DNA from 2 places in the Nocardiopsis coralliicola genome. Region 1 is predicted to be linked to the other one. Evidence: riboswitches for the same ligand, from Rfam matches in the RefSeq annotation. Region 1 holds a riboswitch; the other holds the start of a gene.
What was found. A riboswitch is a leader RNA that binds a small molecule or an ion and turns the genes downstream of it on or off. The one in region 1 is predicted to bind glycine.
Positions count from the first base shown of each region.

Region 2: another riboswitch for glycine. It lies ahead of gcvP (aminomethyl-transferring glycine dehydrogenase); the one in region 1 lies ahead of gcvT (glycine cleavage system aminomethyltransferase GcvT).

Region 1 is NZ_BAAGXT010000040.1:125-9,070, reverse strand. Features, by position in the region: gene ACYVGT_RS21900 (L-serine ammonia-lyase) at 1-345, opposite strand, end outside; gene glyA (serine hydroxymethyltransferase) at 509-1,780, opposite strand; gene gcvH (glycine cleavage system protein GcvH) at 1,783-2,163, opposite strand; gene gcvT (glycine cleavage system aminomethyltransferase GcvT) at 2,367-3,491, opposite strand; glycine riboswitch at 3,636-3,734, opposite strand; gene ACYVGT_RS21880 (metal-dependent hydrolase family protein) at 3,862-5,112, opposite strand; gene ACYVGT_RS21875 (MurR/RpiR family transcriptional regulator) at 5,264-6,097, shown strand; gene ACYVGT_RS21870 (sodium:solute symporter family protein) at 6,255-7,676, shown strand; gene ACYVGT_RS21865 (3-deoxy-7-phosphoheptulonate synthase) at 7,776-8,831, opposite strand.
Region 2 is NZ_BAAGXT010000011.1:122,609-137,162, forward strand. Features, by position in the region: gene ACYVGT_RS10995 (YciI family protein) at 1-498, shown strand, start outside; gene ACYVGT_RS11000 (endonuclease V) at 548-1,255, shown strand; gene ACYVGT_RS11005 (DUF5999 family protein) at 1,473-1,667, shown strand; gene ACYVGT_RS11010 (alpha/beta hydrolase family protein) at 1,793-2,419, opposite strand; gene ACYVGT_RS11015 (SdpI family protein) at 2,507-2,893, opposite strand; gene ACYVGT_RS11020 (tetratricopeptide repeat protein) at 3,020-4,249, opposite strand; gene ACYVGT_RS11025 (glycoside hydrolase family 16 protein) at 4,574-5,458, opposite strand; gene gcvP (aminomethyl-transferring glycine dehydrogenase) at 5,849-8,767, opposite strand; glycine riboswitch at 8,895-8,983, opposite strand; gene ACYVGT_RS11035 (MerR family transcriptional regulator) at 9,330-9,824, opposite strand; gene ACYVGT_RS11040 (hypothetical protein) at 10,453-10,938, opposite strand; gene ACYVGT_RS11045 (hypothetical protein) at 11,265-12,161, shown strand; gene ACYVGT_RS11050 (PrsW family intramembrane metalloprotease) at 12,658-13,893, shown strand.

The DNA of each region.
Region 1 (8,946 bases):
GAACTCCACATCGCGCCCTGGCGCGAAGGCGACCTCGGTGCCGTCCGGCAGGTCGAGCGCACCGCGCTCGGCGGTGCGCGCGAGCAGCCCGGGCACCGCGTCGGCATCGACGGTCTCCGGCGCCTCGCCGAGCAGTCCGAGCACCACGGCGCGGTCGCTGCCGTGGCCCTTGCCGGTCAGCGCCAGCGATCCGTACAGCGCGCAGACGATCCGGTCGGTGCGCGCCGCATCGCCGGACGCGGCGAGCGCCGCGGCGAACGAGCGGGCCGCCCGCATCGGGCCGACCGTGTGCGAGCTGGACGGGCCGATACCGATCGTGAACAGGTCGAAGACTGAGATGGCCATGTGCCTGCCCTCCTCGTTGAGCACAGGACGCTGGTGGGATGCGGCGGCGGTGGTCCGGCGCAGACGGAAGCGGCCGGGCCGGACACCGCACCCGCCGCGGGATGCGTGCCCGGCCCGGCCGCCGCGCCGGCCCCGGGGCGCACCGCGCCCCGGGGGTGTGCGCCTACAGGCCCGGGTAGAGCGGGTGCTTGCGCGTCAGCGCCTCCACCCGCCCGCGGAGCGCGGCGGCGCCGTAATCCGGCTTGAGCGCCTCGGCGATCACGTCGGCGACCTCGGTGAAGTCGCCGTCGCCGAACCCGCGGGTGGCCAGCGCCGGCGTGCCGATGCGCAGCCCGGAGGTGACCATCGGCGGGCGCGGGTCGTTCGGCACCGCGTTGCGGTTCACGGTGATGCCCACCTCGTGCAGCCGGTCCTCGGCCTCCTGGCCGTTGAGCGGAGACTCGACCAGGTCCACCAGCACCAGGTGCACGTCGGTGCCGCCACTGGCGACCTGCACGCCGGCCTCGCGGGCGTCCGGCGCCGACAGCCGCTCGGCGAGGATGCGCGCGCCGGACACGGTGCGCCGCTGGCGGTCGGCGAAGTCCTCGCTCGCCGCCGCCTTCAGCGCCACCGCCTTGGCCGCGATGACGTGCTCCAGCGGTCCCCCCTGCATGCCGGGGAACACCGCCGAGTTGATCTTCTTGGCGAAGGCCTGGCGGCACAGGATGAGGCCGCCGCGCGGGCCGCCCAGCGTCTTGTGCGTGGTGGTGGTGGTGACGTCGGCATAGGGCACCGGGTTGGGGTGCAGGCCCGCCGCCACCAGGCCGGCGAAGTGCGCCATGTCGACCATCAGCAGGGCGCCCACCGAGTCGGCGATCTCCCGGAACCGGGCGAAGTCGAGCTGGCGCGGGTAGGCCGACCAGCCGGCCACGATCATCGCCGGGCGGTGCTCCTCGGCGAGCCGGGCGACCTCGTCGTAGTCGACCGTGCCGTCGCTCTCCCGCACGTGGTACGGCACCGGGTTGAGCATCTTGCCGGAGTAGTTGATCTTCATGCCGTGCGTCAGGTGCCCGCCGTGCGCCAGGTCGAGCCCGAGGATGGTGTCCCCGTGCTTGAGCAGCGCGAAGTAGACGGCGGTGTTGGCCTGGGCGCCGGAGTGCGGCTGCACGTTGGCGTGGTCGGCCCCGAACAGCTCCTTGGCGCGCTCGATCGCCAGGGTCTCCACCACGTCGACGTACTCGCAGCCGCCGTAGTAGCGGCGGCCGGGGTAGCCCTCGGCGTACTTGTTGGTGAGCACGGTGCCCTGCGCGTCGAGGACCGCGCGGGGCGCGAAGTTCTCCGACGCGATCATCTCCAGCGTGTCGCGCTGGCGGGTGAGCTCGCTGTCCACCGCGACGGCAACCTCGGGGTCGAACTCCGCCAGGGTGCTGTCGAACGGGTTCGCGGATGCACTCATACTCAGCCCTCGCCTTCGGTCAGCCGGGTGTACTCGTCGGCGGTCAGCAGGCCCTCCGGCTCGCCGGATAGCTCCACCTTGAACAGCCAGCCCTGGCCGTAGGGGTCACTGCCGATCACCTCGGGGTCGTCGACGGCGGCGGAGTTGACCTCGACGACCGAGCCGCTGACCGGCGCGTAGAGGTCGCTGACGGACTTGGTGGACTCCACCTCGCCGCAGGTGTCGCCGGCGGTGACCGCGGCGCCCGCCTCCGGCGGCTCGACGAAGACGATGTCGCCCAGGGCCTCGGCGGCGAAGGTGGTGATGCCGACGGTGGCGACGCCTCCGTCGATCGACACCCACTCGTGCTCGTTGGTGTACTTCAGCTCAGCGGGAACGCTCAATTCGACTCTCCAGGAGGGTTCGTACCGGTCTCCGGCGGCCCGGGCGCGGATCCGGCCGCACCCCTGCTCACCTGTGATTGTGCCGGGTGGCGGTGCGCAGTGCACACGCGGGCCGCCTACCGGTCCGCGCGCCGCGACCGAATGCACCGCCCGCACCGCCCGCACCGCCCGCACCGTGCGGGAGGGCGGGCCGGCAGCGCCGCCTACCCCTCGCGCTTGTAGAAGGGCAGGTCGACGACGTCCACTTCCTCGCCGCGTCCGCGGACGTCGACGGTGAACGTGCCGGCGGCAGTGTCCAGCTCCGCGTCGACGTAGGCCATGGCGATCGGACGGCCCAGGGTGGGCGAGGGAGCGCCGCTGGTGGTGGTGCCGACCTGCTCGCCGTCGCGCAGCACCGGCATCCCGGAGCGCAGCGGGCGGCGGCCGCGGCCGGCCAGCCCGATCAGCCGGCGCCCGCCGCCGCGCTCGGCGGCGCGCTCCAGCGCCGCGCGGCCGACGAACGGGCCCTCCTTGTCGAACTTGACGACCCGGCCCTGGCCGGCGTCGAACGGGGTGAGGTCGCGGCTGAGCTCCTGGCCGTACAGCGGCATGCCGGCCTCCATGCGCAGCGTGTCGCGGGCCGACAGGCCGGCCGGGACCAGGCCGTGCTCGGCCCCCTCCGCCAGCAGCGCCCGCCACACGGCGGGGGCGTCGGTGCCGGGCTCGATGAAGAGCTCGAAGCCGTCCTCGCCGGTGTAGCCGGTGCGGGCGAGCAGCACCGGATAGCCGGCGACGGTGTGCCGGTAGCCGGCGTAGTAGCGGATCCCGCCGAGGTCGGCGTCGGTCAGCGGCGCGAGGATCTCGACCGCCTTCGGCCCCTGCAGCGCGATGAGGGCGGTGCCGTCGGAGCGGTCCTCGACGCGGGCGTCGAAGCCGTCGGCGCGCTCGGTGAGCGCGGACAGCACCGCTGCGGCGTTGGCCGCGTTGGCGACCACCAGGTAGTGGTCCTCTTCGAGCCGGTAGACGATGAGGTCGTCGAGGACGCCGCCGTCGGCGTCGGTGATCATCGTGTACCGGGCGCGGCCGGTCTTGACCTTGGAGAGGAAGCCCACCAGCGCGTAGTCGAGCAGCGCGTCGGCCTGCGGGCCGAGGATGTGGATCTCGCCCATGTGCGACAGGTCGAACAGTCCGGCCCGCTCGCGGACGGCAGTGTGCTCGGCCTTCTCGCTGCTGTAGCGGAGCGGCATGGACCAGCCGGCGAAGTCGACGAGCGTTGCCCCGGCTTCTTCGTGGACGGCGTGGAGCGGAGTGCGGCGGAGTTCCGCGGCGGAGTCGCCGACGGCGTTCATGGGGTCTCCTGAGAGGATGGTCGTCGGGTGGAACCGGGCTCGGGCCATCCTCCCCCTCTGTCATCTGTGCCTGAGAGCTTCGCCGCGCAGGGCGCGGCTTGCACCTTCGGCGGGGGCGGCGTCGCCCCTGCTTTCCAGAGTGGTCTCGCCCGGACGGTCCGTGTGCCTGAGAGGTTCTCTGGGGAGGGATTGCTCCTTCGGCGGCCCGCACCGGCTGCGCGGACGCTCTCCCGCACGGGGTCGACGACCGCCCTCACCCTAGCAGCGGCCCTTCCGCCCCTCCAGGCCGACCGCTCGCGCGGAGCGCCGCGCCGACCGGGCACCTGCCGCATACCGCTGGCGGGCCGGAGGCCGGCGCGGGCCGGCCGGGTCAGGCGTCCGTACGCCGGTGCCGGACCCGGCCGGCGCGGATGACGGTGCGTACCGACGCTGCGGGGTCGGCGAGGAGAGCGATGTCGGCGAGGGGGTCGCCGTCGACGACGAGCAGGTCGGCGGCGGCTCCGACGCGGAGCGTGCCGGCCTCGCCCTCCAAGCCCAGCAGCCGCGCCGCGGTCGTCGTGGCGGCGCGCAGGACATCCGCGGCCGGCTGCACTTGGGCGCGGATCGCGAACTCGCCGCTCTGGTGCGACTGCATGCCGCCGAGCAGGTCGCTGCCGTAGACCAGGTTGACGCCCGCTTCGTGCGCCATCCGCAGCGCGTCCAGTCCCCGGGTCAGCACGGTGTCGACCTTGGCCGCGCTCTGCGCGGGAAGCCCGTTGCGCGCGCCCTGCTCGGCCAGTTCCCGGTAGGTGACCAGGGTCGGCACCAGGAAGGCGTCGTTCTCCAGGAGCAGTTCGATGGTGGACTCGTCGATGAGGTTGCCGTGCTCGATGCAGCGCACGCCCAGGCGCAGCCCCCGGTTCACCGCCCGCGCCGTGTAGGCGTGCCCGGTGACGTAGCGGTTGGCGGCCTCGGCCTCCTCCACGACGGCGCGGATCTCGTCCGCGGAGGACTGGGTGGAGTCGATGCGGTCGGTCGGGGAGGCGACACCGCCGGAGAGCATGATCTTGAGGTGGTGGGCGCCGGTCCGCAGCTGCTCGCGCGCCGCCCGGCGGAACTCGTCCGCCCCGTCGCAGACGAGACCCGCGCCCGGGCAGCACGCGTGCGCGTCGGCGCCCTGGCGGCCGCGGGTGCGGAAGTCGCCGTGTCCGCCCGTCTGCGAGAGCGCCTTGCCCCCGAACATCAGCCGCGGGCCGTCGATCAGCCCTTCCTCCACGGCCTGTGCCAGCCCCCAGTCGCCGCCCGCGACATCGCGCACCGTGGTGAAACCGCGGCGCAGCATCGCCGTGAGGGAGCTTGCCGCATAGCTCGCCACGTAGGAGGGCGCATGGTCCATCGCGGCGCCGAGGTCGGCGCTGAACGCGGTCGGATGCACGTGGGCGTCGATGAGCCCCGGCATGAGGGTGGCGCCGGCAAGGTCGACGGTGTCCGGAGCCGGCGCGCCCGGCTCGGGCAGCGGTGCCGCGCCGCTGCCGCGGCCGGCGATGCGGTCGCCCTCCACGATCAGCCACGATCCCGGGCTGCGGGTCCCCGTCTCCGGATCGACGAGTGCTGCATCGGTGTAGAGGGTGCGTGTGGTCATGGGACACCTCCGGTCGAGGGATGGGGCGCCGCCGAAGACGGCACTGATGTGCAATATATGTTGCAGAGAGTCGGTGCGACCCTCCGGGTGGTGGTATCGCTAGTGCGGCGGCGCGGATGCGGGCGGCGCAGGGGGCGATGACGGAGGGGCCATGGCGGACTGGATCGAGACCGCGCTCGCGGGAGGGCGGCTGGGCAGGGCAGCCGAGCGGGTGATCCGGGTACTCCGCGACGAGCCGAGGTTCGCGTCGTATGCCAGCACGGCCGAGCTCGCCGGCCGTGCGGAGGTGAACGTCGCCACGGTGGTCCGCGCGGCGCAGCAGCTGGGCTTCAGCGGATGGCCTTCGCTCCGCGTCGAGCTCCGCGCGCGCTACCTGGCGTCCTTGAGTGCCGGCGAGGTACTGGCCGAGCACGCGGGCGCCGACGGGGATCCGGTGCGCGAAGCCATCCGCTCCGACCGCGCGGGCCTGCGCGTCCTGGACCAGACCGTCGACCCGGACCAGGTGCGCGCCATGGCGGCGGCCATCCACGGGGCCCGCCGGACACTGGTTCTGGGATCGGGCACCTTCGCCGCGCCCGGACTCCAGCTCTCCCATGCAGCCGGGATCATGGGCTACGACGTGGAAACGTGCCCTGTCGGCGGGACTGCCCTGGTCAATCTGCTGTCCCGGATGGGCCCGCGGGACCTGCTCTTCATCTGCGACCTGTGGATGCTGCCGGTCGCGCTGCGCTCCGCGGCCGCCATCGCGGCGGAGCGGGCCGTGCCCCTCGCCCTCCTCGCCGACCGAAGGGACTCGCCGCTGGCCGGTACGGCCGCGCACGTTGTGGTGGTGCCGAGCGAGGGCGCGGGCATGTTCCCGTCGCTGACCCCGGCCATGGCGGTGGTCCACGCGCTGCTCGCCGAGCTCGCCCGGGTGGGCGGGGAGCGCGCGCTGGCCAGCGTCCGGGAGGCCGAGCGCCTCTGGCGGCGCGCAGAGCTCTTCTGATTCGGACCGGGGCCGGCTCCGCTTCCGGCCGGCCGTGGCACTTCCCGGTGATCGACGCCACATTTTATGCAATAAGTGTTGCGTTTCACTGGATCGGACTGCTTGCATCACCTCCATCGGCCCGGCATTCCCCGTTCGGCCCCTCACGAAGGTGCACATGCAGACCACACATCTGATCATCCTCGCCGTATACCTCCTGGTGATGGTGGGTATCGGCCTCTACTGCGCCCGCTCGTCCAAGCTCGCGGGCGGCGACGACTTCCTCTTCGCCGGGCGGAGGCTGTCCACCCCGGTCATGATCGCCACGCTCCTGGTCACCTGGGTGGGATCGGGAACGATCATCGGTGGAGCGAACTTCGCCTACACCTACGGGCCGGCCGCCGGGCTGGTGTTCTTCGCCGGGACACCGCTCGGCATCCTCGTGCTGCTGCTGGCCGCGCGCCGCATCCGCCGGGCCGCCAAGCACACCATCCCGGAGCTGCTTGAGGCCCGGTTCGGCGCCTCGGTGCGCACGGTCGCCGCAGTGGTCACCACACTGGCCTACGTCGGCCTGGTTGCGTCGCAGTTCGTCGGCGGCGGGTACGTCGTCGCGCTGATCACCCCGCTCTCCCCGACCCAGGGAGCACTGCTCATCGCGGCCGTGGTGACCGTGCTGACGGTGACCGGCGGATTGTTCTCGGTCGCCTACACCGACTTCGCTTCGGCGATCGTCATCCTGTTCGCGCTGTTCGTGTCAGTGCCGCTGGTTTTCGCGGCGGTGGACGGCCCCGGCGCGTACTGGGACGGGCTGCCGGAGCAGTCGGCGACGCTGACCGGCGGGCTCAGCGGACTCCAGCTGCTCGGCTACTTCCTGCCGCTGTTCCTGCTCCTGCTGGCCGACCAGAACCTCTACCAGCGCCTCGCCGCGGCCAAAGATGAGCGCAGCGCCCGCAGATCCACCGCCGGCATGCTGGTCTCCAGCTTCTTCGTGTTCATCCCGGTGGTGCTGCTGGCGACGGCCGCATCGGTCCTCATGCCCGGTATCAACGGAGACGAGTCAGTGCTGCGGCTGGCCTCGGAGGGGTATGTCCCGGTCCTCATCGGCGGCCTGCTGCTGGCCGGCGCGGTGGCGTTCGTCATCACGACCGGTTCCTCGTTCATGCTGTCCTCGGCGTCCAACATCGTCTACGACCTGCTGGCGCGGTTCCGCCGCGCGCCGATGGCCGACCGGCAGGCCCTCGTTCTTCAGCGGGCCGCCGTCCTCGGTGTCGCCGTCGTCGCGGTGGTGCTGGGACTGTTCTTCCCCACCGTCCTGGACTTGCAGATGTACTCCTACACCATCTACGGCGCCGCGCTCACGCCGGCCGTGTTCGCGGTGCTGTTCTGGAAGCGGGCGACCACGGCCGGCGCGGTCGCCGCGCTGGTGGTCGGCGCCGCAGCCACGGTCGGCTGGGAGGCGGCGGGCGCCCCGGGCGACGTCAACGGCGTTATCGTGGCCCTCCCAGCGGCGGTGGTGGCCCTGGTCGCCGCGAGCCTGGCCACGCGCGCGCCTGCGCCGCAGGACCTTGAACGGGCAGCTGGGCACGGCGCAGAGGGCTGATCCGCTCCGCTGCCGCTCCGGGACGGGGCGGCAGCGGTCCAGGACCGCGGCCCGCCGCCCCGCCCCGCACGCTGCGTGCGCCGCCTGCGCCTTCGGGTGTCAGGCCTTGCGGCGGGCGCGCACCGACTCGGCGAGGCCGTGCAGCACCTCGACGGTGGAGTCCCAGCCCATGCACTTGTCGGTGATGGACCGGCCGTAGTCGAGCGCCGCGGGGTCGGTCAGCTTCTGCGCGCCCTCCTCGAGGAAGCTCTCCAGCATCACACCGGAGATGCCCTGCTCGCCCGCTGCGACCTGGGCGCCGATCTCGGCGGCGACGCCGGGCTGGCGGCGGTGGTCCTTGCCGGAGTTGGCGTGGCTGGCGTCGATCATCAGCCGGCGCGGCAGTCCGGAGGAGGCGATGGTGTCCAGCGCCGCCCCGACCTGCTCGGGGCCGTGGTTGGGGCCGGTCCGGCCGCCGCGCAGGATCACGTGGCAGTCGGGGTTGCCGGAGGTCACCACCACCGAGCCCGCGCCGGCCGGGTCGACGCCGAAGAAGGTGTGCGACGCCGCGGCCGCGCCGCACGCGTCGACCGCCACCTGGACGTCGCCGTCGGTCCCGTTCTTGAACCCGACCGGCATGCTCAGGCCGGAGCTGAGCTGGCGGTGCACCTGGCTCTCGGTGGTGCGGGCGCCGATCGCCCCCCAGGCGACGGCGTCGGCGATGTACTGCGGCGTGATGGGGTCGAGGAACTCGGTACCGGCGGGCATCCCCAGTTCGGCGATGTCGATCAGCAGGCGGCGCGCGGTGCGCAGGCCGCGGTGCACGTCGTAGCTCTCGTCCAGGCCCGGGTCGTTGATCAGGCCCTTCCAGCCCAGCGTGGTGCGCGGCTTCTCGAAGTAGACCCGCATCACGATGCAGAGGTCGGCGTTGAGCGACGGCGCGAGCTCCTTGAGCCGGCGCGCGTAGTCGAGGGCGGCCTCGGTGTCGTGCACCGAGCACGGGCCGACGATGACGAGCAGCCGGTCGTCGCGGCCCTCCAGCACGTCGGTGACCTCGGTGCGCGCCGAGTCGACCACGCCGGCGGCCGCCGGACCGAGCGGCAGCTCGGTGAGGATGTCCCGGGGAGCGACCAGGGGCTTGTAGCTGACGATCCTGGTGTCGTTGGTGCTCGTCATTCCTGCGCCGCGTCCTCTCCGCGTATACCTCTACCGCCACCTGCACACTAGTGCCCTGCGGCCGGTCCGGACGCCGATTGTGGCGAGGGTCATCGGGCGGCCGCGGAGCGTGCCC
Region 2 (14,554 bases), on a different contig from region 1:
CTCTCAGAAGAGCACCAGGTTTTCATGGACAGCTACGCCGACCGGCTGGTGTTGCGCGGACCGACGGAGTCGGCGGACGGCGCTGAGCACACTGGGAGTGTGCACGTTGTCGACGTCGACGGCCGTGCCGATGCGGAGCGCTTCGCCACCGAGGAGCCGTTCTGGCAAGCGGGCCTCTACCGGGACCTCGCTATCCGCAGGACCGACGTGCTGCTCGACCGCGGGCGCGAAGATCCGGCGTCCCTTCTCGCCCTGGCATCCGCGACGTGGCCGCACGGTCATCGCACTGCTGCGGCGGTCGGAGAGGTTCTCGGGGAAGCCCCCGACCACCGGATACGGTTCGCTGCCGCCCTCCTCGATGACGCTGGAACCGAGGCGGACGGAGTCGTCTTTGTCGTCTCCGCGCCGACAGACGAGGCTCGAGCCCTCATCGCGTCCCTCGCCGACGGTGCCGACGTCACTGCCGACCGGTGGCGGCGCGGCGGCAGGGACGCCTAGTGAAGTCCTCTGGATGGATCAGCAGCGCACCCATGCGAGGATCGCCCGTGTGAACGAGCCTTCCGCACCCGATGCCCTCGACCCCGGGGACCCCGCGCTGTGGCCGGAGGAGCCGGCAGCAGCCGAGGAGCTGCAGGTGAGGCTTGCGGCGCGGGTGGCCGAGGAGGAGCTCGATGCCGGCGCCGTGCGGACGGCCGCCGGGCTCGATGTCACCTACGACGACGCGGCCGGGCGCCTGGTGGCGGCCGCCGTCGTCCTCGCGCTGCCCGGCTTGGAGGTCGTCGACTCGGCCACGGCCGCCGCGGAGCCCGGGTTCGCCTATGTGCCCGGCCTGTTCGCGTTCCGGGAGCTGCCGCCGCTGCTCACCGCGGTTGAGCGGCTCACGGTCACACCCGACGTCTTCGTCTGCGACGGGTTCGGCATCGCCCATCCGCGCCGGTTCGGGCTGGCCAGCCATCTCGGCGTGCTGCTGGACCGGCCCGCGATCGGTGTCGCGAAGTCGCGGTTCACCGGCAGCGCGGACGAACCGGGCGCCGAGCGCGGCGCGTGGACACCCCTCGTCGACTCCGGCGCCACCGTCGGCCGGGCCGTGCGGACCCGGGCCGGCGTCAAGCCCGTCTACGTCTCGGTCGGCCACCGCGCGGACCTCGCCGGCGCCACCGCGCTCACGCTGCGCCTCACTCCGCGCTACCGGCTCCCGGAGACGGTGCGCCGCGCCGACCGGCTCTCCCGCGACGCGCTCGCCGGCAGCCGCTGACGCGCGGCCCCCGCCCCGGCCGGCTCCCGGTTCCGGGGCCGCGGGACCGCGAAGAACCGGCCGTCCGGATGCGGCCATCCGGGTGGCCGGGTCGATCCATACGCTCGCACTCCGCGTCGGATTATGCGAGAACGCACACAAGGGTGTGGTCCAGCCCACTATGGTTCCCTCGGGGCCGCGGTTCGGCCCCGCACGCACACCAGACCGGAGGCGCGCCATGTGCCGACACGAGAACCAGTGCCCGACCTACGACGCCATGGACCGCGAAGCGGCCCGCGTTGTCGCCGAGCACCCCGAGCAGGGCTGGAGCCTGCTCTGCAACGGGGTCGTCCTGTTCGAGGACACCGGTGAGCTCCTTCCCGACGGCCGTACCGTCGCTCCCCATCGCCCGTCGGTGGCCTCGGCGGCCTGAGACCGCAGTCGACGAGGGCCACAGCCTCGCCAGCTGGAGCGGCCCGTGCCCGCGGGGCATCCCCGGCGGGCACACCCATCCCCGGAGCGGCCGATTCTTCCGGGGGGCGGCGCCCGCCGCCACCGTCAGCGCGGCGGGAACCGTTCGGCGAGCCATCCGGCCACGGCCGAAGCGACCGCCGCCGGATCGCGGGCCAGATCGTGCCGCTCCCCCGGCAGCACCACGACCGTCTCGGCGTCGCCCGCATCGGGCACCCCGAACGGGTCGCGGTCGCCGTTGACCACCAGTACCGGTACGCCCGCGCCGCGCAGCTCCGCGGCGCGCGACCGCTCCGGCTTCTTCGGCGGATGCTCGGGGAACGCGAGGCAGACCACCGCGGCCGCACCCAGCCCCCGCGCCGTCCGGCAGGCCACCCGGGCCCCGTTGGAGCGCCCGGCCAGCACCAGCGGCGGGCCGCTCCCGGTCCCGGCACCGGTCTCCGCGCACAGCTCACGGATCAGCACCGACCATGCCTCGTCCTGCGGCCCGGTCGCGGCGCCCGGCATCGCCCGGCCCGCGACCCGGTAGGGCTGCGTCACCAGTGCGACGGCCCCACCGCCGGCCAGGACAGCGGCCCGCACCGCGTCGATGTCGGCCGCATCCACGCCGCCTCCCGCTCCGTGTGTGACGGCCAGCAGCAGCCGCGGCTCGCCCTCCGGCTGCTCCACCGTGACGCGGCCCGGCCCCTTGGCGGTCTCGATCTCCAGGTCCATGCCCCCAACCTAGGGCGTCGGCCCCGGCCCGCCGCACCTGCGGCACGGCGGCGCCGCACCGCGCTCGGAGCGCCGGCGGAGGCGGGGCTAGCCGCCGTCCGGCGCCGCTTCTGCGCCGGCCCTGCGCCCAGCCCGGACAGCGCCGATACCGCCCAATGCCGCCGCCGCGGCAACCGCACCCGCCAGGATCGCCGCCTGCACATCGGCCCTGCCGCCGAGAAGGACGGCCGGGATGCCGAGGAACGCTGCGGCGGCCCCGGCGATCATCCACCCGGCAGCGGCCCGGTGCACCGCGTACCACGCGCGGTCGCTGCTCTGCGCGGCCTTGGTGCGGATCCCGACGAGTTCGTTGGGCGCCAGCCGGCCCGAGCGTCCGAGCAGCCCGACCGCCAGCATCGTCCCACCGACCGCGAGCAGCGCTCCGACCGCTCCGATCAGCCCGCCCGCGTCCATGGCGGGAACCGCGCTTCCCACTGCCTCTCCCCCATCAGCCGCCTCGGCGCCACTGCGCCCGCCGCGGCGTTCCCCGCGCCGCCCAGCGGGCAGGAGGAGGCTACCCAAGCGGCGCGGCGGACGGCTACCGCAGCCCCCGCCCCCGGCTCACTCCGGCTGGTCGGGCCAGCCGTCGGGGAGCACGGGGCCATCGGAGCCGGACGCCTGCCGGAGGCGTTCGCGGAAATCGTCGTACAGGGCGCGGCCCCACACGTAGGAGCCGGGCATGCGGACCGCTCCTTCCAGGGCCCGGCGCAGTTCGGCCACGCGCACCTCGCCCTCGACGACGGGCAGGGCCGCCCGGGCGTGCAGGTCGCCGAGTGCGGCGAACAGCTCGCCGGCCAGCATCGGCGTCGTCCCCTCGGCCTCCGCAGCCTCCAGGAAGGGGTCCCACCAGGCGGCTGCCTCGTCGCCCTCACCGTCGCCCGGGAGGAAGCCGCGCCGCAGCCGGGCCCGCACGTCCTCGGCGACGTCGGCGTCTGCGTGGCCGGCGCCCTCCTCCCAGACCTGGGCCGCCGCATCGGCGTCGCCGCGCACCGCCAGCAGGCGGGCCAGCAGCTCCGTGGCTGCCGCGGCCGTTCCCGGCCCGACGCCGGCCTCTCCGCGGTCTTCGGCGCGCCGCTCCCCCGCTGCCTGCGGGCCGCCCCCCTGCGCCGCGGAGCGGCGCGCGGGACGCTGCGGCGCGGCCGCGTCGACCACGGCCCCGAACTCGGCGATGGCGCGCTCGACATGGACCGCGCCGAGAAGCAGCCGCAGCCCCGGCTGCTCGTCCTTCTCCAGGCCGCGGTGCACGGCCTCCTCTGCTTCGGCCGGCAGGCCGCGGGCCAGCAGGCGCTCGGCGTAGTCCTGCGCGGCCGCGGGAGCGGTCGCCGGTCCGCCGTCCAGGGCGCCCTGCCAGTGCGGCTGGGCGGCCTCGGTCTCGCCGCGGTCCTCCAGGATCCGCGCCAGTCCGTGGTGGGCGGCAGCGGTGTAGCGGTCGTTGCCGCAGTCGAGCGCGTGCCGCCACGCCTGCTCGGCGCCGTCGTCGCGCCCTTCCTCCTCGAAGGTGAGCGCCAGGTGGCAGGCGGCCCGCGGCCCGTACTCCGGGTCGTTCGTCGCCATGGCGGCCCGCGCGGCGGCGCGCGCCTCAGCCACCTTGCCGGCGCCGTGGCGGGCGACGGCCAGTCCCATGGCGGCCTGGGCGCGGTACTCCTCGGACCCGCCGTCCAGCACCCGCTCATAGACCTGGGCGGCCCGGGCGTAGTGCCCGCTCGCCGCCAGGTCGCGCCCCTGCTCGCAGAGGTCCGCGGGATCGCCGTCGGGGGTGCCGGTGGCCGAGGCTCCGGTCGTCGCTGTCATCGCTGCAGTCTCCGGGGGCGCGGGGGCGGGCGCCCTCCGCCGGGGCGGCCGAAGGCGCGGTCCGAAAGGAGACTAGCGGTTCCTGCACCGGCCTCGGCCGCCTTCGTTCCGGGTGTTGCGGTGCGACCGGCGTCCGCCGGGGCGGTGCGGCACACATCCCGCCGCCTTTACGGCGTAGATTTCCGCGGCGGCAAAGCGCTCCCCCGGCACCCCAGGCCTCCCCTGCGGCCGCCCCGGAGCGGACCCGTCATCGGTCCACTCCGGGGCGTCAGCGGCGGCAGCAGGGCCGAAGTGCGCGCCGCCGGCCCGGCGGAGGACTGCGCGTCAGCTGTCGTACAGGCGGACGTAGTCGACCTTCATCTCCTGGGGGAACTCGGTGGTCTCGTCGGGATAGCCGGGCCACTCTCCCCCGACCGCGACATTGAGGATCAGGAAGAACTCCTGGTCGAAGACCCACTCGTTGCCGCCGGTGTCGGCGGGGGTGACGGTGTGGAACGGCTCGCCGTCCACCGACCAGGTGATGGAGCCCGGCTCCCAGTCGATCGCGTAGACGTGGAAGCCGTCGGCGAAGTCGCCGCCCTGCGGGTGGTCGTAGCCGCCGGTGATGCCCTCGCCGCCGGAGTAGCCGGGCCCGTGCACGCTGCCGTGCACCGTGGAGGGCTCGAAGCCGACGTTCTCCATGATGTCGATCTCGCCGGAGTTGGGCCACTCGGTCTCGGGGAAGTCGGCGCCCAGCATCCAGAAGGCCGGCCAGATGCCCTGGCCGCGGGGGATCTGGATACGGGCCTCGACCCGGCCGTAGGAGTGCTCGACCTTGTCCTTGGTCACCATCCGGGCCGAGGTGTAGCCCTCGCCCTCCTGGCGGGCGGTGATGACGAGGTTGCCGTCGCCGTCGAGGGCGGAGTTCTCCCGGCTGGTGGTGTAGTTCTGCAGCTCGCCGTTGCCCCAGCCGTGGTCGCCGGTCTCGTGGGTCCAGTTCGCGGCGTCCGGGGCGCCGCCCGCCTCGCCGTCGAACTCGTCGCTCCAGACGAGGTCGGCCGCGCCCGCGGCCGGCTCGGCCGCCGACGGGGGTGCAGCGGCGACGATCCCGAGGGCGGCGGCCGCGGCGAGGGAGGCCAGCGCGGCCGGGACGGCCGGGCGGATCCCGGCCGGGCGGCCGGCGGAGCGGCGGCGCCGCCCCGCGGAGGGGGACGAAGCAAAGGGGGACATGGGGGCTCCGATCTGCCCCGCCCGGGCGCGGGAGCGCCGCGGATCGGGACGCGGGTGCGGGATGACCGAGCGCGCCTGCCCGGTCACGGATCGAATCAGTGGCGACGCTACGGCGGCACCTGGGCGCCCGCAAGAGGGGCGCCACCAGAAAATGGGAACGCTCCCATTCGGCCGCTGCATGACGTGCGCGCTTACCGAAAACAATCTTTCCGATAATTCCGTCCGCACCGCCGCGCACCAACCGCCGAGCCCCCGCCCCACCGCCCCTCCAGCGCCGGGGTACCGACAGCACTGCCCCCGCCCGGGCTCCGGGCGGGGGCAGTACAGGTCCCGCCGGCCGCTGCAGCGGCCGGCGGAGCGCGGTCCGGACCCGCGGGCCGGACCGGTCGGTCACATGCCCTCGAACGCCTCCGGCGGCGGGCAGGAGCAGACGAGGTTGCGGTCGCCGTAGGCCTGGTCGATGCGGGCCACCGGCGCCCAGTACTTCTCCCGGCGCAGCCGCGCGACCGGGTAGGCGCCGCGGCTGCGCGGGTAGGCGTGGTCCCACTCGTCGGCAGTGAGGGCCTCCGCGGTGTGCGGCGCGTTCTTCAGCGGGTTGTCGTCGGCGTCATCGGTGCCGTCGGCGACCCGGTCGATCTCGTGCCGGATGGCGATCATGGCGTCGATGAACCGGTCGAGCTCGGCCAGGTCCTCGCTCTCCGTCGGCTCCACCATGAGGGTGCCGTTGACCGGGAACGACATCGTCGGCGCGTGGAAGCCGTAGTCGATCAGGCGCTTGGCGATGTCCTCGTTGCTGATCCCGGTCCTCTTCGCCAGGGCGCGGACATCGATGATGCACTCGTGGGCGACCAGGCCGCCCTCGCCGGTGTAGAGCACCGGGTAGTACGGCTCCAGGCGCTTGGCGACGTAGTTCGCGGTGAGCACCGCGGCCTCGGTGGCCGCGCGCAGGCCGTCGCCGCCCATCATGCGGATGTAGGCCCAGGAGATCTGCAGGATGCCCGCCGAACCGAACGGCGCCGCCGAGACCGGGCCCACACCGGTGTGCGGGCCGGCCTCCGGCTGTCCGGGGTGGTTGGGCAGGAACCCGGCGAGGTGGCTGCGGACCGCGACCGGGCCCACACCCGGACCGCCGCCGCCGTGCGGGATGCAGAAGGTCTTGTGCAGGTTGAGGTGGCTGACGTCGGCGCCGAACTTGCCGGGCTTGGCCCAGCCGAGCAGCGCGTTGAAGTTGGCGCCGTCGACGTAGACCTGGCCGCCGGCCTCGTGCACGAGGCGGCACACCTGGGTGATGGACTCCTCGTAGACGCCGTGCGTCGAGGGGTAGGTGACCATGATGGCCGACACCGCGCCGGCGTGCTTGTCGAGCTTGGCGCGCAGGTCGTCCAGGTCGACGTTGCCGGCGTCGTCGCAGGCGACCACGGCGACCCGCATCCCCGCCATGACGGCGCTGGCGGCGTTGGTGCCGTGCGCCGAGGACGGGATCAGGCAGACGTCGCGGCCGGTCTCGCCGCGGCTGCGGTGGTAGCCGCGGATGGCCAGCAGGCCGGCCAGCTCTCCCTGCGAGCCGGCGTTGGGCTGCAGCGAAACGGCGTCGTAGCCGGTGACCTCGGCCAGCCAGCGCTCCAGGTCGCGGATGAGCGCAACGGTGCCGGCCGCCCCGGACAGCGGCGCAAGCGGGTGCAGCTGCGCGAACTCCGGCCAGGTCACCGCCTCCATCTCGGCGGTGGCGTTGAGCTTCATCGTGCACGAGCCCAGCGGGATCATGCTGCGGTCCAGCGCTAGGTCCTTGTCGGCGAGGCCGCGCATGTAGCGCAGCAGCGACGTCTCGCTGCGGTGCGAGTGGAAGACCTCGTGGTCGAGGTAGTCGACCCCGCGCTGCAGGTCAGCGGGGAGCGCGCTGCGCGGTTCCGCGGCGGCGCTGGAGGGGTCGGTGCCGAAGACAGCGAGGACCGCAGCGATGTCGGCGTCGGTGGTGGCCTCGTCGCAGCTGATGCCGACCGTGTCGTCGTCGACGCGCAGCAGGTCGACGCCGCGCTCAGCGGCCGCGGCGACTTTCGCGGCCGCCCCGCCCTGCACGCGGACCCGCAGCGTGTCGAAGAACTCCGGGTGCACCACCCGGGCGCCGCGGGCGCGCAGCCCGTCGGCGAGGCGGACGGTGCGGGCGTGCACGTCCTCGGCGATCGCGCGCAGCCCGTGCGGCCCGTGGTAGACGGCGTACATGCCGGCCATCACCGCGAGCAGCACCTGCGCGGTGCAGATATTGCTGGTGGCCTTCTCGCGGCGGATGTGCTGCTCGCGGGTCTGCAGGGCGAGCCGGTAGGCCGTCTTCCCGGCCGCGTCCTTGGAGACGCCGACCAGGCGGCCGGGCAGCTGGCGCTGAAGCCCTTCGCGGACCGACATGTAGCCGGCGTGCGGGCCGCCGAAGCCCATCGGGACGCCGAACCGCTGGGTGGAGCCGACGGCGATGTCGGCGCCGCGGGAGCCGGGGCTGGCCAGCACCGTGAGGGCGAGGATGTCGGCGGCGACGACGGCGAGCGCGCCCCGCTCGTGCGCGGCCGCGATGACCGGGCCCGGGTCGCGGACCGCGCCGCTGGACGCCGGGTACTGCACGAGCACGCCGAACAGGTCTCCGTCGGGCAGGCCCTCGGTGAGGTCGGCGGTGACGATCTCGATGCCGAGTGGCTCGGCGCGGGTGCGCAGCACCGCCAGGGTCTGCGGGAAGACGTCGGCGTCGACGACGAACACGTCGCTCTTGACGCGGGTGGCGCGGCGGGCCAGCGTCATCGCCTCGGCGGCGGCGGTGGCCTCATCCAGCAGCGACGCGCCGGCGACGGCGAGCCCGGTGAGGTCGGCGACCGCGGTCTGGAAGTTGAGCAGCGCCTCCAGCCGGCCCTGGGAGATCTCCGGCTGGTAGGGGGTGTAGGCCGTGTACCAGGCGGGATTCTCCAGGATGTTGCGCTGGATGACCGGCGGAACCAGGGTGCCGTAGTAGCCGCGGCCGATCATCGGGGTGCGCACGGTGTTGCGGTCGGCGTAGGCGCGCAGCTCAGCCAGCGCCTCCCGCTCGCTCGCGGCGGCGGGCAGGTCGAGCGGGGCGGGGGTGCCGGGCGCGGTCAGGATCGTTTCGGGCACGGCGGCCGACATCAGCGCGGCCGGCGAGTCGAAGCCGACGGTCTTCAGCATCTCGGCGATCGCGCCGGGGTCGGCGCCGATGTGCCGGTCGGCGAAAACGCGCGCGGGGGCGCCGGCCGCACTCGCGGGGCCGGCCGCTCCGTCAGGGGCGGATCGGGGGGTCGTCGGCTCCGACATGGAGACCTCCTGGTCGCATCTGCCGCGGGTGCGGCTGCTCTCCTCGGTGTCTCCCCCTCTGTCGCTCGCGGCCGTGAGGCTGCGGGCTTCCACCCGTGCGGGCGCGCGCCCGCCGCTTCAGAGTGGCCTTCTCCGCGCGGTCCTTGGTGCCTGAGAGGTTACTGGGGAGTATTGCCCCGTCGGCGCCCCGTCCGGGGTCTCTCCCACGCGGTATCGACGGCCGATGCAGTTGTATCTGGCTGCGATGGGTCGCGGCCGGTCCTACTCGTGGACGATCATCTGGCCCAGTATCCCGCGATACGCCGCATTCCGGCACCTTCAGCGCCGGTGCGCCGCTCCGGACTGGCCGGACCGCCCGTGTCCATTGTGTCGTACTACGGGTAGACGTGCCCCACTGTAGGAGACGCCGCGCTGCGACGCGCGGGAGGATCAGGCGGTTGCGGAAAACCGCGTGCGCGCAGAGGGCGGCGCGGGCCAGGATGGGGGCCGCCGCAGCGGGCTGGTGCACACCGCCGCGCAGTGCCGGCGCACCAGGCGCTGCGGAGCCGCGGGGCGCCGCGGGTCAGCCGGTCTTGCGCTCGCGGCGGCGGCGCGCCAGCTCGTCGCCGGGGTGGGGGGTGTCGGGAAGCGGTTCGGCGAGCCGCTCGCCGGGCACCTCGCCGAGCGCGGCCTCCAGCTCCCGCCAGACGCGCCCCAGTGCGATGCCGAACATGCCCTGGCCGCCCTGCATGAGTTCGATGACCTCGTCCGGCGAGGTGCATTCGTAGACGCTGACACCGTCGCTCATCAAGGTGATCTGACCCAGGTCGGCGGTGTCGCGGCCGCGCAGGTGGTCGACCGCGATGCGGATCTGCTGGAGCGAGATGCCGGTGTCCAGCAGGCGCTTGACCACCTTCAGCATGAGGATGTCGCGGAAGGCGTACAGCGGCGCTCCTGCGCCGCCGGGGTCGGGCAGCACGCTCGGCCCGACCAGCTTGGTCCGCGCCCAGTAGTCGAGCTGGCGGTAGGTGACCCCCGCCGCGGCGCACGCGGTGGGGCCCCGGTAGCCGATGTCCATAGGCAGCGCCACCACGCCCTCTTCACACAGTAGGCCCTGCTCCCCCGCTCGCTGTGTCGCCGATGGATCGGGGGCGGAAGCCTGTTGACCGCCGCTCATAACCGCCACGCCGAACCTCCGGCCTCTCAGGCCCGCGAGCGCCAGGGGGTTGCGAAGGGTTGCGCCGCGGGTGCTTCGACATTGAAGGTAAGCCGGTCGCGCAGAGAGCGTCAACGACACCCCCCGGCGCGTCGCGGAACCGTGCGCCATCCGGTGTCATCCACCGGTCGGGGGGCGGTTTCGGCAGCTCAGCAGCGACTCGTGATCATCGTAGGGCGTGGCGGCCGCGGATTTCGCGCGCGACACGCCGGTGCCATCAGCAGGTTTGCGCCGTTCCCTGTGGCCCCGCCCGCCCGGTGACGCACCGTAGTGCGCTGACCGGGGCGGCGGGGCCGAGGCCGTCCCGAACTGTTATTCGCGCCACGGCCGGCCGCCGCTCGCACCGGGTCGGCTGCCGCACGCCCGCCCGGCGCACCCGGCGCAAGGCCGGCGAGAGCGTCAGGGCGGGTTTTCCCAGTCGAGAAGAGGAGAACGCAGCGAGGGCGTGCCCGGGCGCCGCGCAGCGGGACAGGTGTCCACCCGACACGCCCTAGGGACGCTCGACGTCCGTCTCGATCGCCAGCTTGAACTGGGCGTGCTCGACCGTCGCCGCCGAGCTGCCGTCATGGCGGACCTGGAGTGCCAGCGGGACGTCCGGGTGCACGAACAGGGCGTGGTGCTTGGCGGTGTACTGGCCGCCGGGGGTGGCGGCGTGGTCCTCGGTGCAGGTGGTGTCCGGGCCGCCGGCGAGGCCCAGCGGGTCGCGCACGAGCTGGCTGCGGACCTCCCGATAGGACCCGTCGGACCAGTGGATCATCGCGGTCACCGTGCCCCAGCCCTCCGCGGAAGGCCAGATGAGGGCGGAGCGCTCGTCGGGATAGGCGGACTCGGCGCCGTCGGGCTGGGCGGCGGCGTGCATGTTCCACAGGTCCGAGGACTCCGCGTCGCCGTACGGGAAGCGGAGCGTGTGGTATTCGCCGTCGGCCGGCACCGACTGGTTCGCGTCGACGATGAGGGAGCAGATACGCAGACTCACGGGGGACCTTCCGTCACGGGGAATGAAGGGGCGACCACGATACGCGACGGAGCCTGGTTCCGGCAGTGTTTTCGGGCCCTGGCCCCCGGCGGTCCCGGCGGCCGGGCCCCGCGCGCAGCCCGCACAGGCACCCCGCGGGAAAAGCCCGAACAAGGGTTGACCAATTCGCACCGCTATATCTCTGTATCGGCCCATTTTGATGCTTCTGTGGAAGACGGGCCCGCCGCGGCGGGCCTCCGCGACACCGACAGCGCGCACCCGCCGGCCGGCGGCCCGCCGAGAGCGGGCGCGGCCCAGGCGGGCGCGCGGCCCGGGGAGGAGGGCCGATGGTGCAATCCGCCCTGCGCGGCGCCCCCGAGGCGGTGCGGCGGTACTGGAGCACCCCGGAGCGGGGCTGGCTCCCCATCGCGGCCGCCGCCGCGGTGCTGCTCCTGGCACTCGGCGCGCCGCCGATCGCGGCCGCGGCCGAGCCGGGGGCGGAGCCTGCCGAGGGCCGCGTCACGGTCGCCGAGGACAGCCAGCGCACCGCGAGCCTCGCGTTCGGCTCCGGCTGGGAGCGCCGTGCCGGCGCGGCCGCGGCGGGCGCGCCGGCGGTGTTCGCCCACGGAGCGGTCGAGCTGCGGGTCACCGCGCTCGCCCCGCCCGGCAGCGCCGAACCGGAGGATCTCTGGGACGGCCTGCGCGACCAGCTGCGCACCGCTGACCGCTCGATGCGGCTGGGCTATCCGTCGCCGGTGCGGTCCCGCTCCGGGGCGGACGGGCTCGCCGGGCGGCTGCGCAGCACCGCGGAAACCGGGCAGGCCAGCGTGTACACGGCTCCCGGCGGCGGCTTCGCCGTGGCCATGGTCCTCACAGCCGGCCGCGGCACCGGCCGGTCGGAGACCGACGCGGCGGCAGTGGTACCGCGGTCGATCGCCTTCACCTCCAAAGACGCCGCCGCGGAAGACGAGCAGGACGCCGGGGCGCCGCTGGGGTCAGGTGCGGCGGTGCCGGCCGCCGCCGAACCCCCGGGACCGTGCAGCGATACCTGGCGTGCACTGCTCCGCGGCCTCGGCCGCGCCGCGCTGGACGGGGCCGCCGGCGCCGCAGTCCAGGCGCTTCCCGCCCCGGCCCGGGCCGCCGCTTCCTGCTCTCCCCAGCACAGCCCCGGCGGCCCGGGGGGCGACACGCCCGCCGGTGTCCCGGCCGCTCTGCAGACGCAGGTGCGGGAGGCCGCGCAATGAGCGGGCGCCGGCCTCAGGCACATCCCGCTCAGACGCTGGCGCGGCGCGGCCCCGGGAGCGCGGCGCCCGGCGCCCACGCCGGCCGCCGCGGTGAGGAACCGGCGCCGCGGGCCCTCCCCTGCCCGCCGCCGGCCCCCGGCGCCCCCAGGGAAGGGGCGGGATCCCGCCGGACTCCGCCTGCGCTGCCGCGGCGCGGCCGGCGTCAGCGCAGCGCTCTGCCTGCCTCTCCCGCACGACCGCGGCAGCGCGGAGGCCTGCGCGCCGGCCGCCTTCGCGGTCGGCCCGCACACCCGGTTGCGGAGGGCCGCGCGGTGAACCCGGTACGCGGATGCAGCCCGCCCGCCCCTCCCCTGGAAGGTTCCAGGCCCGCGCGCGGCGGCGCATTGCACCGCCCGGCACGCCCGCGGCAGCCCGGGCACCTGCGCCGGCAGCACCGGCGTGCACAGCGTGGAACCGGCACGGCCGGCCATCCGGCCGGCGCGAAGGGGGTTGGGCGATGAGCAGGACCGGACCGGAGCGGCGGGGCGGCGATCGCGGGGCCTCGGCGCATTTCGCGGATGGCACGGACCGGCCGGGGGCGGGCGGGGGAGCTCCGGGCTCCCGGCGCCGAGAGGACCCGGGCAGCTCGGACACCCCGGTCCCGCTGCCGCGCGACGAAGCCGCCGGCGGGTCGCGCCGGCGCAGGTCCCGCCAGAACCGCCGCCGGCGCTCCGATGGATCGCCGCTGCCGCGGGGTGCGTCCGGGCTGGCGGTACTGCTGCTCGTACTCGCATCCGCGGTGGGCGCGGTGCTGCTGGTGGTGCGCTGGTGGCCGGCCGCCGCGGCGCTGCCGTGGTCGGCGCTGACGACGCTGGTGGTGTCCGCGGCGGCGCTGGTGCTCGGCGCGGCGCTGCTGGCGCGGCTGCGCCCGGTGCGCCCGCCGCACCGGATCCCGGCGGGGTCCGCGCTGGTGTGGGGGGTGCTCGCGGTCGGCGGGATCGCGCCGGTCGCGGCCGCGTCGGCCACGCCGGCGACACCGTTCACCGCGGTGCCCGGAACCCCGTGGAGCGGCGGGTTCCTCGACGCGCTCGCCGCCGTCGCGCTGATCGCGTGCGGCGCGGTGCTGATCGCCGTCGCCGCGCCCCGCGCACTGAGCGGCCCGCTCGACGGCTTCGTGGCCGGGTCCCTGGCGGGCATCGGAGCACAGGCGGCCGGCTACGCGGCGGGCGGCGCAGCGGCGGCTGCGAGCCCTGCCTGGGGGCAGGGCGCCTTCGGCGATGCGATGGCGCTCATCGGGACCATCCTGCTCACCGGCCTCGGCGGTTCCTGGGCGACGGGGGCGGTCGCCGGCACCGCGGTGGGGCTGCTCGCGGCAGCGTCCTGGCGGCCCAACGCGCGGCGGGCCTGGGCGGCGCTGCTGCTCCTGGTGCTGGCCGTGGGCGCGCAGTGGATGGCCGCCGCGGCGGCGGGCGGCCCGAGTTGGGGGGCGCTCCTGGCGGCGCTGACGGTGTTCGCCCTGGCGATGGTGGTCTCTGCAGCCGTCCGGATCCCGTACCGGTCGCGGATCCGCCATGCCCTGGCCAGCCAGGGCGCAGCGCTCGACCTCGAACGGCGCGACGCCATGGAGCTGGCTGACCGGTCCGGCCGCCGGGAGGCCCTGCTGCGGGTCCCGGGGCCGGAGCGCAAGCGCGTCGCTGCCCGGCAGGAGAAGCTCCTGGCCGCGGCGGAGGAGGCCGCGGACCAGCGGACCTGACCGCGCAGATCGGGACGGGGGCCGGGCTGCACCCTGCGGCGGAGCTGGTCCTGCGCAGCAGAGCCGGCCGCCCGGCACGCCGGCGGTGCCGCGGTCCGGCGAGGGGGCGTTGCCAGAGAGCTGCCGCACGGGCGGGAGCAGCCGCAGCGCGCGCCGCGGACCGCAGCTCTGGGCACGGGCCGTGCCGCGCAGGGACTCGGCCGCGCGCCAGGTACCGGCCTCCGGCACGCCGCGCTCCGGGCACAGCAGCGGTGCGCGGCCCGCGATGGCGCTACTGGGCACCGCACGGGGCCGGATCACGCACGGCGCGGCCGCAGTCGGCCACGGCAGGCCGAGCACCGACGCGGTCCGGCACCGATCGGGAATGCCAGGACGGAGCCGAACGGACCGGCACCCGGGCGGAGGCCGCGGCCCCCGCCGCAGCAGCCGCCGCCTCCGCGGCGAAGCCGCCGGCGGCCCGCGGGGTCTCCCCCGGCGGCCGCTCCGGACGGAGACGAGCCGCGCGCGGAGCCCTCCGCGCCGCGCCGCCGGCCCCACTTGCCGCGCGCGGCCGCGGAACGCCGAGCACCGGCGCGGATCGGCACCGATCAGGAATGCCGGGAAAGAACGGAACCGAGCTCACCTGCAGCCGCACTGCCGGCAGAAGAAAAGAAGGGCCGCG